2 regions of the Bacillus sp. OTU2372 genome follow, and region 2 is predicted to be linked to the other one. Evidence: riboswitches for the same ligand, from Rfam matches in the RefSeq annotation. Region 2 holds a riboswitch; the other holds the start of a gene.
The links. A riboswitch is a leader RNA that binds a small molecule or an ion and turns the genes downstream of it on or off. The one in region 2 is predicted to bind glycine.
Positions count from the first base shown of each region.

Region 1: another riboswitch for glycine. It lies ahead of AAHB15_RS22955 (amino acid permease); the one in region 2 lies ahead of AAHB15_RS04750 (amino acid permease).

Region 1 covers NZ_JASATK010000019.1:102,692-109,969, forward strand. Annotated here, with positions in the region: gene AAHB15_RS22955 (amino acid permease) at 1-1,016, opposite strand, end outside; glycine riboswitch at 1,327-1,383, opposite strand; glycine riboswitch at 1,387-1,488, opposite strand; gene AAHB15_RS22960 (MFS transporter) at 1,634-2,824, opposite strand; gene AAHB15_RS22965 (sensor histidine kinase) at 2,973-4,346, opposite strand; gene AAHB15_RS22970 (response regulator transcription factor) at 4,330-5,040, opposite strand; gene AAHB15_RS22975 (DedA family protein) at 5,098-6,375, opposite strand; gene pssA (CDP-diacylglycerol--serine O-phosphatidyltransferase) at 6,586-7,077, opposite strand.
Region 2 covers NZ_JASATK010000001.1:1,001,082-1,008,359, reverse strand. Annotated here, with positions in the region: gene AAHB15_RS04750 (amino acid permease) at 205-1,569, opposite strand; glycine riboswitch at 1,734-1,812, opposite strand; gene AAHB15_RS04745 (AAA family ATPase) at 2,289-3,989, opposite strand; gene AAHB15_RS04740 (hypothetical protein) at 4,230-4,520, opposite strand; gene AAHB15_RS04735 (carbon-nitrogen hydrolase family protein) at 4,754-5,632, opposite strand; gene AAHB15_RS04730 (hypothetical protein) at 5,908-6,147, opposite strand; gene AAHB15_RS04725 (sugar phosphate isomerase/epimerase family protein) at 6,448-7,278, shown strand, end outside.

The sequences.
Region 1 (7,278 bases), on a different contig from region 2:
ACAGTTGAAAAGAACAATGCATTTGAAGGTACTTTTCGTGAAGTAAGTTTTGCAAATGATTCAGGTGCATTTTTATCTTTGGCAAGTGAGTATACCATCCGGCTTGTACTAAAAACGGCGCTATTACATGCCGAAGCAGCGGATGTAAGTACGACAAAATTAACAATTCCGGCAGCTGCTGCGATACCAACTGCTACGAAGACTTGGACAAATGGACTTTTCGCCGGGTTTATCGCGTTCCATGGATAAATACTCATAATGACAAACAATGCGCCAAGGTAGAAAATAAATACCCGAATTGGGATATTATTGATTGCCTTTGGAATAACTTTTTCAGGGTCTTTTGTTTCGCCTGCTGTAAGTCCTACTAGTTCGATCCCTGTAAATGCAAACACTACCATCTGGAATGAGAGAATAAACCCATTTATGCCATTCGGGAACATGCCGCCGTGGCTCCATAAATTCGTGAAACTAGATGGACCTGAATTTGTAGAAAAGCCTTTTACAATCATGACAATACCGATAAAAATTAGTCCCAGAATAGCGATGACTTTTATTAAGGCAAACCAAAATTCCATTTCACCAAAAAGTTTAACGGTTGTAAGGTTCATAATTAACAAAATCACAAGGGCAATTAATCCTGGCATCCACTGCGGTACATTAGGAAGCCAATATTGGGTGTAGAGACCAACTGCTGTTAAGTCAGCCATAGCAATGGAAATCCAGCAGAACCAGTAGGTCCAGCCAGTTACAAAGGCTGCCATATTACCTAAATAGTCTCTTACAAAGTCAACAAAAGAATGATAGTTTAAATTGGTTAAGAGAAGTTCGCCAAGTGCGCGCATGATTAAAAAGCATATGGCCCCCGTAATCATATAAGCAAATAAAATCGATGGTCCTGCTAAATGAATCGATTTTCCTGCACCAAGAAATAATCCCGTTCCGATTGCTCCACCAATAGCGATTAGTTGTACATGCCTGTTTTTTAGGCCTCTTTCCAATTTTTGTTCCTGCATTCGATTTCCCCCTCTACTTTTCTAGGATGTTTACAATTTTTTTCGTTTTAAATCTATTTTTAAAGAATTTAAATCAAACTAAATGCAAATTAATATCCCAAAAAAAGTTTAAGATAATATTACCGGTTAATTCTACAACTAAAAAAGCGCTTACAATTCAAATAAAATTAATAGGATCAGCTTGTTCTTAGCAGGTCCCCATAGTCTCATTCCTCAATAGATTTCATAGCACAATCCTCCTTTTTCCGTGTGTACTATCTTTCCCAAACAAAAAAAGGACAGAGGGAAGATAGATTTTCTCTAATCTTTCCTCTGTCCTTTTACCTGAGAGTTTAACTCCTTTGGTGGCCCATGGCTCTCTCCAGAGACGCGTCCTATTATGGTCCTTTTACCTGAGAGATTGTTCCCCATTTTTTGGGGACTTGCTCCTTCGGTGCCAAACAATACGTTTGGTCTCTCCCACAATATTCATCCGCTATCATACATTTCATTTACATACTACTCTATGGAAAGGATGATGTCAATTAAATATTCAGAATTTATTAATTATTCCGAAAAAGTATATTACCATAGGAATAAATGTAATATGTTTACAATTAAAACTTAACTATGCTTTGTTATATACGAAGGATGAACATTAGCAATGCTGAAATAATTGCCAGTAAACTACTTACGCCAAAAGCAGTAAAAGCACCAAATGATTGCCACAAAAAACCTGCCATTACGCTTGCTGGCAATGTAGCTATACCAGTTAATGCATTAAATGTTCCCATTGCCATCCCACGTTGTCCTTCTGGTACCATATCTGCTACATAAGCCTTTTGAATTCCTTCAGTAGTCGCGTAGTACAACCCGTAAATAAAGAATAATATCCAAATCCCAAAGACAGTATGTACCAGACCAAAGCCGAGATAAATGAGTGCAAACATTACATAACCTGTAATCAAAACTGGTCGGCGACCGATACGGTCAGAAAGCATACCAAATGGAGTAGAAAATAAACTTGTAATGATGTTGTATGCAAAATAAGTGAGTGGGATATATTCGGCAGCCATGCCAACGTCCTTCGCTCGTAAGATTAGGAATGCATCAGAGAAGTTCCCTATGGTAAATAATGTAGTTATGAGTGTGAACAACACAAAACGCGAACTAAGCCCCTTGAAGCTAATCTTAGGTAACAACTTTACATTGCTTGGTGTTTTTATTGATTTTCTTTTTTCTTTTAAGAAGATGATCAGGAGCAAAGTTGCAATTAACCCAGGGATTGCAGATAACCAAAATACAGCCTGATAACTGCCATTCCATAGAGTAAGAATTAAGTAGGTTACAAAAGGTCCAAGAGCTGCACCTAGCGTATCCATTGACCTTCTGAATCCAAATGCTTTTCCACGTTCTTCTTTTGTAGTGGTATCGGCAAGGATGGCATCTCTTGGTGATGTACGAATCCCTTTACCAAAACGGTCAGCAAACCGAATAAAGAGAACTTGACCCCAGGTTGCTGATAATGCGAAAAAAGGTTTAATCAGATTGGATAGTCCATAACCTCCAACCATTAACCATTTTCTTTTGCCAAATCGGTCAGAAATCCACCCTGAGAAAAACTTCAAAATGCTTGATGTGCTCTCAGCTATCCCTTCGATAATACCCACAGTACCTAATTGTACATGTAATATGGAAGTTAAATATAGTGGAAGGATAGGAACAATCATCTGACTCGAAAGGTCCGTCAGAAGACTAACCATACCAAGGACAAAGATCACTGAATTTAATCCAAAAAATTGCTTTTTAGATTGTCTCTCAGATTCCATAATTCACCTCTAATAACTTTATAGAAAATGGATGTTAAAACAGTAATTAGCCATATATTGCAGTAGTGCAAATCCACAATTAATTTATCTTTACCTATTCTTCCGGATTAGTCGAACTTCTTCACTTTTATATTGGTATTAAAGAACATTAATCTTCAACATTTTCATTGTTAATGGGTAAAAACAATTCAACTGTAGTCCCTAATCCTTCTTTGCTTTTAATTTTAATGTCGCCTTTATGAAGTTTTATAATACTTTTGGCAATATGGAGACCCAATCCATGGCCTCCCGTTTCTCGGCTTCTTGCTTTATCCACTCTGTAAAACCGTTCAAAAATATTAACTATTTCTTTCTCTGGGATCCCAATACCATAATCTTTTATAAGGATTTTGGCATGTTGTTGGTTCCTTTTTAAGAAGACTTCAATTTTGTCATTGCTATATTTAATCGCATTATCAATCAAAATAATAATTACCTGCTTTATCTTTAATTCATCTGCAAAAATAGTGATTGGATTTCCCTCAAAATGCAGTATTATTTCTCTTTTATATACATCTTTAAGTTGTTTTAGAATGCTTTCGGATAGAGATACTAAATCAACTTTATTCCTTTCTAATACATTTTCTTTCTCTAAGTTAGTTAGGTCTAGAAAAGTTTCAGTCATTTTTTGTATTCTGGTTGCCTCTGAATGAATGGCGTGGATGGCTTCTTCGGCCATATCTTTATTTTCTAACCCCTGCCTTCTTAATATATTTGCATAACTTTTAATGATGGTTAGAGGCGTTTTTAATTCATGTGATGCATCAGAAACAAACTGTGATTGCTTCGCCAAATTTTCTTGGAGCCTATCGATCATCCGATTAAATGTACTTGCCATTATTTGCAGTTCATCCCTGGTTTCATTTTGTATAATTATCTTTTTAGGCACACCGCTCTTTTCAATCTCCTCCATGGTTTTTATCATATTAGAAATGGGTCTCATGATCATACTAGCTAACCATCTACCTCCAAGTAAGGACAAAATAGTTGCTAAAATGGTACAAAACCCTAAAATCCCACGAAGGAGTTCTTTTCTCGTTTCTAGACCTGTTAACCGTTCACCAATTTCCAAGCTCCCAAAGTTTCCCTTTTTAATCGGGATTCTAACAACTAATACTTCTTCTTCCCCATTTTCTGCCGAAATCAACCGTGTTTGTGACTGCTTTGACTTCGTGTATTTTCCCTTAATTTTTTTTAAGAGCTTCTGATCATTGGTTACTTCATGAATCACCTTGTTTTTCGGTTGTATGATCCTAATATAGGAATGGTCGGTTAAATAATCTTTTAATTTTAACTCAACATAACTAGAGGATGAATTTGGATGGATGTCTGTTACAATATCTTCTGCCTTTTGAAAAAGGACATTTTCTTCCATATTTACTGTCGTTTTCATAAATAAAAAGTAGACCACAAAATTAATGAGCATTAAGATGCAAAGCATCCAGACCGTTGTTAAAAGATTAATCTTAGTCGTGATCTTCATCCGTTTTCTCCTTTATAGTAAAACCAACCCCTCTAACGGTGGTGATTAGATGGGTAGGAAAACCTTCATCCATTTTTCTCCTTAGGTGTGTTATAAAGACATCAATTACGTTGGTTTCGCCCTCATATTCATATCCCCAAACGTTTAATATGATATTCTCCCGTGTAACTACTTTATTTTTGTTCATTACTAAATAAACCAAGAAGTCGTATTCCTTCGGTGTTAACGAAATCGTTTTTCCATTCCTTATTACTTCTCGTGAATCCAGATTTATGATCAGGTCGGCTACGGTCAATAAGGACTCTTCTTTCTTTGATTCTACTTTATTAGGATAATTGCGAATAATGGCACGTATTCGGGCTAATAATTCTTCAATTTCATAAGGTTTTGTTACATAGTCATTAGCTCCCTGATCCAATCCCGCTACTTTATCAAATGTAGTATTACGAGCTGTTAAAAGAATAACAGGAATCTTTCTGTTTTCCTTTCTTAATCTCCTTAGTACCTCGATTCCACTTAACCCTGGTAACATAACATCTAACAAAATTAAGTCAAACTCGGAATGCAAAGCGGTTTCTAATCCTGCTTTACCGTCATGTTCTACTGTTACTTGATAACCCTCATACTCTAATTCCACTTTTAAGACGCGAGCAATCTGAGTTTCATCCTCTATTATGAGTATATGTGTTTTCACTTCCTGCTCATCCCCCTCTTCTGTAAATCATTTTGCTCCTTATTCCCCATTTTCCAATCAATACTTTTCCAATACAAGTCGTAACATTTCAAACAACAAGAAGTTAAAAAATATCCAGACACTTCCATATACATATCCACCTAAAATATCACTTGGAAGTAAATCAGTCGTTGCAATATTTACAATCGTTACCCCCATCAATAATAGTAACCCAAATAAAGGAACGATTATGGAAATATAATTTTTTTTCGAATGACGGACAAGTAAGAATAAGCATGTTCCATAAATAATAATTATTATAGTAGCATTTATATCAGGAAAATTTGCGGAATGAAATTTCCCAACGAACCCTATGGATTGGAGATAGGTAAAAATCTGTATAACTGATTGATGAAACAACCTTGCCCCTAAAATGGACACGATGAGTAGAAGATACTCTAACACTCTGTTCCGACCCTTACTCCAAATCCGGATGATGGTTATGGCGATGATGGACGCAATCGCCATTGGGGTTTGAAATACGAAAAATCCTTTCATCCAGTACATATAAACGGCTGATTTGACGATATATTTAGCAATTTCATTAAACTGAGTAAACTCATTATATAAATAGTCTTGAGCCATTCCCAGCATCAAGATCACCATACCGATTAAAACTAAAGTGAGAGAAATGAGAAAGAATTCAGTTTTTCTTATAGTTTTTAGTCGATTCGTTAACCATTTAATTAAAACAATAAATAAGTTTTTAATTGGAACTTTATAAAACCGATAAGCCAAATACCCAACTATTAATACCGCTAATCCAATAATAAAAATTATGAAATACTTACTTGCAGCTTGATGAAAAACCTCCCAGCGAGGTCCCAATACTTTTCCAAGAGTAATAAAACAAAATCCCCATAAAAATGAACCTGTATATGCAGGTAGAATAAATTTGCGAAAAGGCATTTTAGAAATCCCTGAAATATAACCTGTGAAATGTCTAATTCCTGGAATGAAATAAGCAAAGACCAACAATTTACTGCCTGATCGTTCAAACCATGCGGCTGTTTTTTTATATCTTTCTGGTCCTAGGTGAATATACTTCCCGTATTTTTCAATTAGTTTATATCCTCCTGCCTTACCAATCCAATACGTTACGGTAATACCAACACCACCTGAAACAAAGACTGTGAAGAGTGCCAAAATATAATTCATTTTTCCCTGAAATACACAATAGCCAGCGTAGCTCATTAAAAATTCACCTGAAATAGGCAGAGCCATGAGTTCTAGAAAGATTCCTAAAAATAGAATTAGATAACTGTGCTGTTCAAATAAAGTTATTAAGTATGACATAAAAATGCCCCCATCTGTTAAAAAAAGAAACTAACGTTTAAGAACTCTTCCATCTATAAATCTACATACAATTTATCATGATAAATGCATTCATTTTCTATGTTAATGAATTCTTAATCATGTTTTAAGAGAACCAAAAGGTTTATGGATAAAATAAAAAAGCTAAACCCTTTCGAAAAGGTTACTAGCTTTTTTATAAGGGAGATAAAATTAAAGCTTTTTTACTCTAATGGGACTTACCATTAAAAGAGCGAGAATTAAGGTAATCCATGCATTGCTATATAAAAAGAACCCCATACCAGCCAATGGCAATCCGGCAGCTGGAATAGGTAATCCTTTAAAATACCCAATGGTTGGTTTAACACTAAACTTAGCCAATCTTAATGCCCCCATGGTTGGGAAAAGGATAAATGCTAGCGAAGTTAAAAGGGAAGGGGCTGCGATTGAATGGAATAAAAGTGCAGGAGCAACGCCAAAACTAACAATATCAGCCAAAGAATCCAATTCTACGCCAAATTCACTGTTCACTTTTAATTTTCTAGCAACCCTTCCATCCAGAAGATCTAATATAGCCGAAAAGAAAATAAAAACGGAGGCTAATTCCAATAAGCCACTCATATTAGAGGTAATGGAAAGAACACCGCACAATAAATTTCCGATCGTAAATAAATTTGGTACATTTTTTACTAACTGATTAATCAACATATTCCCTCCCCTTACGTCGAACACTTACCATTTAAGTAGCATTTTCTATAAACTCTTCTGTTATTCTAAATTATCCAAGGAAAAACCATCACTCTGCCCCACATGATTCATAAGCCCCGGCATCTGTCTTTCCTTCAGGTTCGTCATCAAAACAATATCTTTTTTGCATCTTAAGGAATTCTTAAGGATTTATTCATA
Region 2 (7,278 bases):
TTGGCTGGCATATCCACATTACAAATTTGTTAGCAATATTACAATCTAGTTTTCTGTGTTACACCCAGCCTTCCATTATATTAATATTTCTACATATTTTTCCTTTTTCCTTTTTAACGAACAAAAAAATAAACTATTTTCTTAAAAAAAGAACTAACCCACTCATATCTGTGTGGGTTAGTTCTTTTTTGTATTTTTTAACTATTAGGCAGATATTCTTATGTTCTTGTCCTTGTTTCTTTTAAAAGAGTACAATATAAATAAAAGAATAAACCATATCGGTGTCAATAATAAAGCTGTCCGAGTTGATTCAGCAAACAACATAACAATTAGAATAAAAACAAATAACGCTAAGACTGCATAATTAATAAACGGCGTAAATGGAGCTTTAAAAGTCGATTTTTTTCGCAGGTCTGGACGTAATTTCCGATATCGTAAATGACAAACTAAGATAATGCCCCAAACCCAAATAAAACAAATTGCACTGATCGTTGTCACAATGCCAAAAGCTTGTTCAGGAATCAGCTTGCTTAAAAGGGCTCCGACTGATAAAACAAGTGCTGAGACCAATAATGCGTTACTTGGTACATGATTTTTATTTAATTTAGAAAATGGGGCTGGGCCTTGGGCTTTAGAGCTTAAATTATATAAGATTCGGCTCGTCGAAAACAAACCACTGTTACAGGCAGATGCCGCTGATGTTAACACAACGAAATTTATTATTCCTGCTGCAATCGGTATACCCACCAGACTAAACGTTTTTACAAAAGGACTGTTATCAGCATTTAACTGTGTCCATGGGTTGATACATAAAAGAATGAACAGTGCTCCCACATAGAAAAAGAGAATTCTTAACGGAATTTTATTAATCGCTGACGGGATATTTTTTTGAGGATTGGCTGTTTCTGCCGCTGATACACCCACTAATTCAACGCCGACATAGGCAAAGACTACCATTTGGAAAGATAGTAAGAAACCTGAAACACCGTGTGGAAAAAGACCGCCATATTCCCAAATATTTTTTACAGAAACGGTTGCCACATCTGTTTTGAATCCTATTACTAATAAGATAACTCCTATTCCAATTAAAGCCAGAATCGTGATGACTTTTATTAAGGCAAACCAAAACTCTAACTCTCCAAATAGTTTTACCGTTAATAGATTAAGCCCTAATAATAGAACTAAACAGACGATGGCTGGAACCCACTGCGGGATATCAAACCAATATTGAACATATACACCAACGGCAATGATATCAGCCATAGCGGTCATGATCCAACAAAACCAATACGTCCATCCAGTTACAAATCCTGCCCATGGTCCGATATAGTCCTCAGCAATGTCTGTAAAAGATGTATAACCCGACTTTGATAGAAGCAGTTCTCCTAAAGCCCTCATAACAAAGAAACAGGCGATGCCCACAATTACATAGGCAAACATAATTGATGGGCCTGCTAACTGGATCGCCCTTCCTGATCCTAAGAATAAACCTGTTCCAATCGTTCCGCCAATCGCAATCAATTGTACGTGACGGTTCTTTAAATCCCTCTTTAATTCTTGTTGTGCCACTTGAAACTCCCCCTAATGGTAGTAATAATTCTTCTTGTGCATGTGAAATCATGAACAAGAAGTGAACCAATTAAAAAAGAGATTGGAATTTCTCCAATCTCTTCAGGGCGAAAGAATAACAAATAATATCTATTACTCTTTTGTGGTAGAATAATAAATAGTCTTCGTACTCTTCTGTCCTTTTGCCTGAGATTGTGAACCCTTCGGCGCCGCTTGTCACGCGGTCTCTCCAGAAGCTGCTCCTGCTATAGTGTGATCCATAGCAATCATAGCTTGCTAAATATTTAATTTGTAAAGTAATGAATGATTATTTAGCATTCATACTCAGAAACTAAACTATCGTTGAATAATTTATAATTTTAGTAGTATTAGTTCTATTTGTCAACAAATAAATTTATGTACCGTTAAAATGGCCATTTTTCAAGTATTGAAACTTGCGAAATCACGGATGGACAGGTGGCTAATACTCCGAGCTTTAATACATGGACATAGTATGTAAAAATGATGGTAGAATATTAGAATTAACTTTCTTAACGTTACTAAAGAACAAAAATGGATGGTAAGTAACACCATCCATTTTATTGAGATTTGATTGAGAATATTTCTGCAGGTTTGTTAATAGGTTTTGTCCTCAACAAACCTTGTTGAAAGCACTTCCTCCGGTTTCTCGAAGAGTTTTGTCCTCAAGACCCCCTATTGAAGACACTTCCTATACTTTTTTAATCGTTTTTGTCCTTATCAGATGAATCTAATAAAACTTGACTCTGTGACTCTAGGACTTCTGCACGACTTTGGCCATACAGCCCGACATAGATTTGCTCTATCTCTTCGCCTGTTAAATCGCCACGCTTCAGGAGCTCCTCGGCAATCCGGTGGACAAAGTCAGCATTATCATTTACAAGCTTCTTAACTTTGGTCATCTCTGACTTTAAGAGTTCATTGATTTTGGATCGCAGTGCTCTCAGTCCGTCCGAACGTGAACCGACCGCGAGCCAGCTGAATAATTCTTCACCCATGCCGACTATCCCTAGATAAGCGCCTGCAAGCTCTGTTGCCTGCCTCAAATCAGAAGTAACCCCATTTAATTTTTTATTTAAAAACTCTTCTTCCACCGCACGTGCTGCCAAACAAACTTGTATTTCTGCTAGGATCTCTTTGTCGGTCCGATTATATCGTTCATGCGTTGGTTTCGTAGCTGCGAGTCCTAGGGCACCACCCCTGCGGATAATGGTCACTTTCCATACTCGTTCATGAGGCTTTAGGAGAAACTGTGCAACCGCATGACCGGCCTCATGATAGGCAACATTTCTTTTTTCATCCTCACTCATGGACCTAAGCGGCTGTTTTAGCCCCCATTCATATGTCTCCATCGCAGCACGGAAATCTTCATAACTAGCAACCTGAGCTCCCCGTTGATGGGCAATCACGACTGCCTCGTTTACAATGTGTTTAATTTGTGCTGGAGAATAACCAATCGTATCAAGTGCCGCCCGCTCAGGGGTAATAGAAGAGTCCCTTTTTACCTTTTCAAGGTAGTATTGGAAAACATCGATCCGACCATCGTAGTCAGGAGAATCCACCCAGAGTTTTCGGTCAAAACGCCCAGGCCGAAGCAAGGCTTGATCAAGTACATCGGGAAGGTTGGTTGCACCAACCGTTAAGACTGCAGGCCGGTCCGCCTTCTTTTTTCGAAGACCAATTGACCGAAGCAACTTGGAGAACCAGCCGTTATCGATATTTGGCGGGTCCATTTGTAAGAGCAGTTCATTTAGCAGACCCGAACCACCCATTCCCATGAGTCCGCCCATCATTCCTCCTGCTCCGCCTCCTGCCTGACGGCTCATTCCGATGGCGTCAATTTCATCTATAAAAATAATACAAGCACCATACACTTTTGCGAGCTTACGGGCCTTTTTATAAAGCCCCATTACTTTAAGGTTTCCAACACCAAAGAACATATTTTGAAAACTAGGTGCAGAGGCGTAAGCAAAAGGAACTTGGGCTTCATTTGCAATTACTTGGGCAAGGTAGGATTTCCCAGTCCCTGGCGGTCCACATAGCAGTAATCCGCGGATGGCCTCACCACCCATCTCCTTAAACTCTTTTACTCCCTTTAAAAGGGTAACAATGCGTTTCGCATTTTCGACAATCTCTGGGTTTCCCCGGTAATCGTCCCAGGAGGAGCCCGTTTCTCCTGGCAGGATCCAATAGGTCCTGCCGCGAGCAAGGAACCAGAATAGGGCAACAAACTGGATAATCATGAACAGCATGGCAAAGAGCAACTGCAGTAACAAACTGACAATACTGATCACGACACCCCAAACTGTCGGTCCACTATTAAGCAAATATATACTTATAATGACGACAGCTGCGGCCCAGAGGATGATTTTCCGCCACTTTACCCACCGATATTTCCTCATGGCCCCACAATCCTTTCTGAATATTGCAAAAATTTTACAAACAATCCGCTTGATTGGTGCCGATTTACTGGTGGAGCACCACAGATTTTTAATCTAGAATACTGATATTTATTCTTATTTATCGTAAGTCATACCTATTGGTAAAAGGTAAATTTATTGGTTGATTTACATAGATTTTCTCCCTGTAGTGACATTATTTAAAAAACCCTCCAATAGGCATGGAAGGTTTTCTAACGGGGATTATTTAAATTTTTTTATAATGTCTAATAAATACTTAATTGCAACGCCAAGGCCGCCCACGAAAAAGAATGCTATTAATATCCACCCAGTAGGATCAATCGGGAACATGGAGATGAGGAAGTTCAATGGAATAACATAATATAAAAGATCCTTCAAGTAACCTAAAATAAAATCTGAAGTTAGCGTGCCTTTCCAGAATGATTTTAAAAATCCTAATAAAAGATCAAGAATCATTAGTCCAAAAACGGCCCACATTGTATAAAGCATCCAATCTGAAAGTGTAAATGTCATTTTTTATCACCACCTTGATACATGATATGCTTGTAACAACGGCTGGTGAGAGTAGATGAAAAGTTTTGTTCACAGAATATTCATAAAAAAAAACATACAAAAAAATGCACCCTTTAATTTGGGTACAATAGTAAATTAAATTTATTTTAGTACCTGCTCCATTCTTCAACTGGAACAGGTTTTTCTTGGTCGAAAACAAAAAATTCTTTTCGATACATTGTGCCCCTCCATTTCTAACTGAGAACAAGCCTATCGGTTTCCCAATTCGGGTAAAAATCTGTACGTCGGTCACGCCAGGTTGTAACAGAACCCTTTTCACGTACCTGATATAATAGCTCTAAATTCAGATCTGCAGTGACAATCATATCCTGGTTAATCTCCCCTTCTACCATGATGCCTTGTGGAGGGAATGGGATATCATTAGGTGTGATGACTGCAGCCTGTCCAAAATTTGCACGCATAAAATCAACGGTTGGCAACGAACCGACGGTACCAGTAGTTACGACATAGACTTGATTTTCAATCGCTCTGGCATGACTAGTATAGCGGACCCGATGGAAACCATGGCGGTCATCCGTACATGATGGACAGAAAATGACATCTGCTCCTTTCGCCTTTGCCATTCGAACGATTTCTGGGAATTCAATGTCATAACACGTTAACATAGCGATTTTCCCTTTTTCTGTTTCAAAAACCTCTAATGCATCGCCGGCACTCATATTCCACTCATTTACTTCTGTTGGGGTAATATGAAGTTTTGCCTGTTCTGCCACCCTGCCATCTGGGTAAAACAAATGCGCAACATTATATAGTCGATCTCCCTTACGAATCACATGGGTTCCACCAACAATGTGCATCTTGTATGCCTGAGCTAAATTAGTAAATAAAAAACGGTATTGTTCAGTAAAGTCCGGTAATTCTTGGATGGTCAACGCTTCCCCATTAGCGTTACCAATTGACATGAGCTGAGTCGTGAAAAACTCAGGAAATACAATAAAATCGGATCCAAATTCTTCTGCTGTTTTTATATAATGCTCCACTTGATTGGAAAATTCTTCAAAGGAGTGAATCGTGTGGAGATAATATTGAACCGCTGAGACTCTTAATTGCATTTGATCCCCTCTTCCTAATTAATTCTTTATACCTATTATCGGCGAAATATATAAAGCGAACAAGTACGCACTTTTTAATTACATAGTGTACAAAAGTATACTGTTAAGGAGTATTGACCTAAAATAATAATTATAGAACAAATACGAATATACCAGCTTACATAAATAAAAAAAAGAGACAATGTTTAACAAAACATTGCCTCAGTTTATTTATAGGTTGTTTTACTTTTTTCGTGTCCGCAATCTGCCCATTTGAGATTGCAGTCTCTCAATTTTTAATGATACATAGACATTACTTTTTCTAGATCAGATATTAACTGATTAATTTCATTTTGTGATAAGCGTACAAGCATTTGATCGTATAATGTTATAATTTGCCCATCCTCCTCATCCTTATGTTTTTTCAAATAATCATAGATATTATTTATTTGGTTTTCTTTAAGGACAGATTCTAATTCGAAATTTTTCACTTTCTGTAAGGAGAATTCATTCATCAATGAATCAAATTCACCCATAATAATACTCCCTTGTAGGAACATAATTCCACACCCTTTAAGGTTATTTTGTTTAATTTGCCCCTAGAATATGACAAAGAATCATTTTTAAAAAAATATAAGGAACTAAATGTAGTTGAGGTTAAAAATCACGATATGATTTTTAACTTTTTTTGCATTAAAGAAATGTATATAAAAAATAAGACGCTAATTTAACACTCTTTAGATAAATAAAAAAAGGGAACATAGAGCATGGCAAGTTATGATAAGTATGTAAGCGACATCATATATCAGAATAAAAAGATGAAGGGAGATTTATCAATGAGCAAAATAAAAACATGCGTTAGTTTATATAGTCTGCAAGATGAATATTTAAATAAACGTATGAGCTTAGAAGATATTTTTAAATTTTTGGCAGAGAATGAAGTAGAAGGAATTGAAATTATTCCCGATCAGATGCTGCATAACACCCCCCATCCTTCAGAGGAAACTTTGGCAGAATGGGACAGGCTGATAAGTACCTATAAAATGAAGCCTGTCATTGCAGACGTGTTCTTAAATACAAATTTGTACAAGAATAGAGAATTAACGAAAAAAGAATGTGTTGATTTACTAATTGAAGAGATTAAGCTTGCCAACCGTTTAGGGATTAAATTAATTCGATTAGTATCGATGGTTCCAGCTTTTGTTATCGAGCCATTATTATCATATGCTGAAAAATATAATGTTACGTTGGCGCTGGAAATACATGCCGGTTTGAGCTTTGATGTTCCAAAAACACAAGAATTTATTAATGAAATGAAACGATTGAATTCTCCTTATGTAGGGCTTGTTATTGATACCGGAATTTTCTGCCGCAAGCTGCCAAGAGTAATGGCTGATTATTGTAAACAACATTTAGGTACAAAGCAAGAAGTTATTGATTATATCAACAACATATTTGCCCAAGGGAAAGATCCTAGAAAAGTAATCTTAGAACACGGTGGCTTTCCAGCTGACCTAAAAAAATTATTGATATCGGAGGCTGATCACTTCTTCGCGCATTTCTCAGACGGTTATGAAAACGAGCCTTACAGCGTTTTAGATGAATATATCCCATATATAAAACATTTCCACTTTAAATTATTTGAAATGACAGAAACTGGCGAAGAA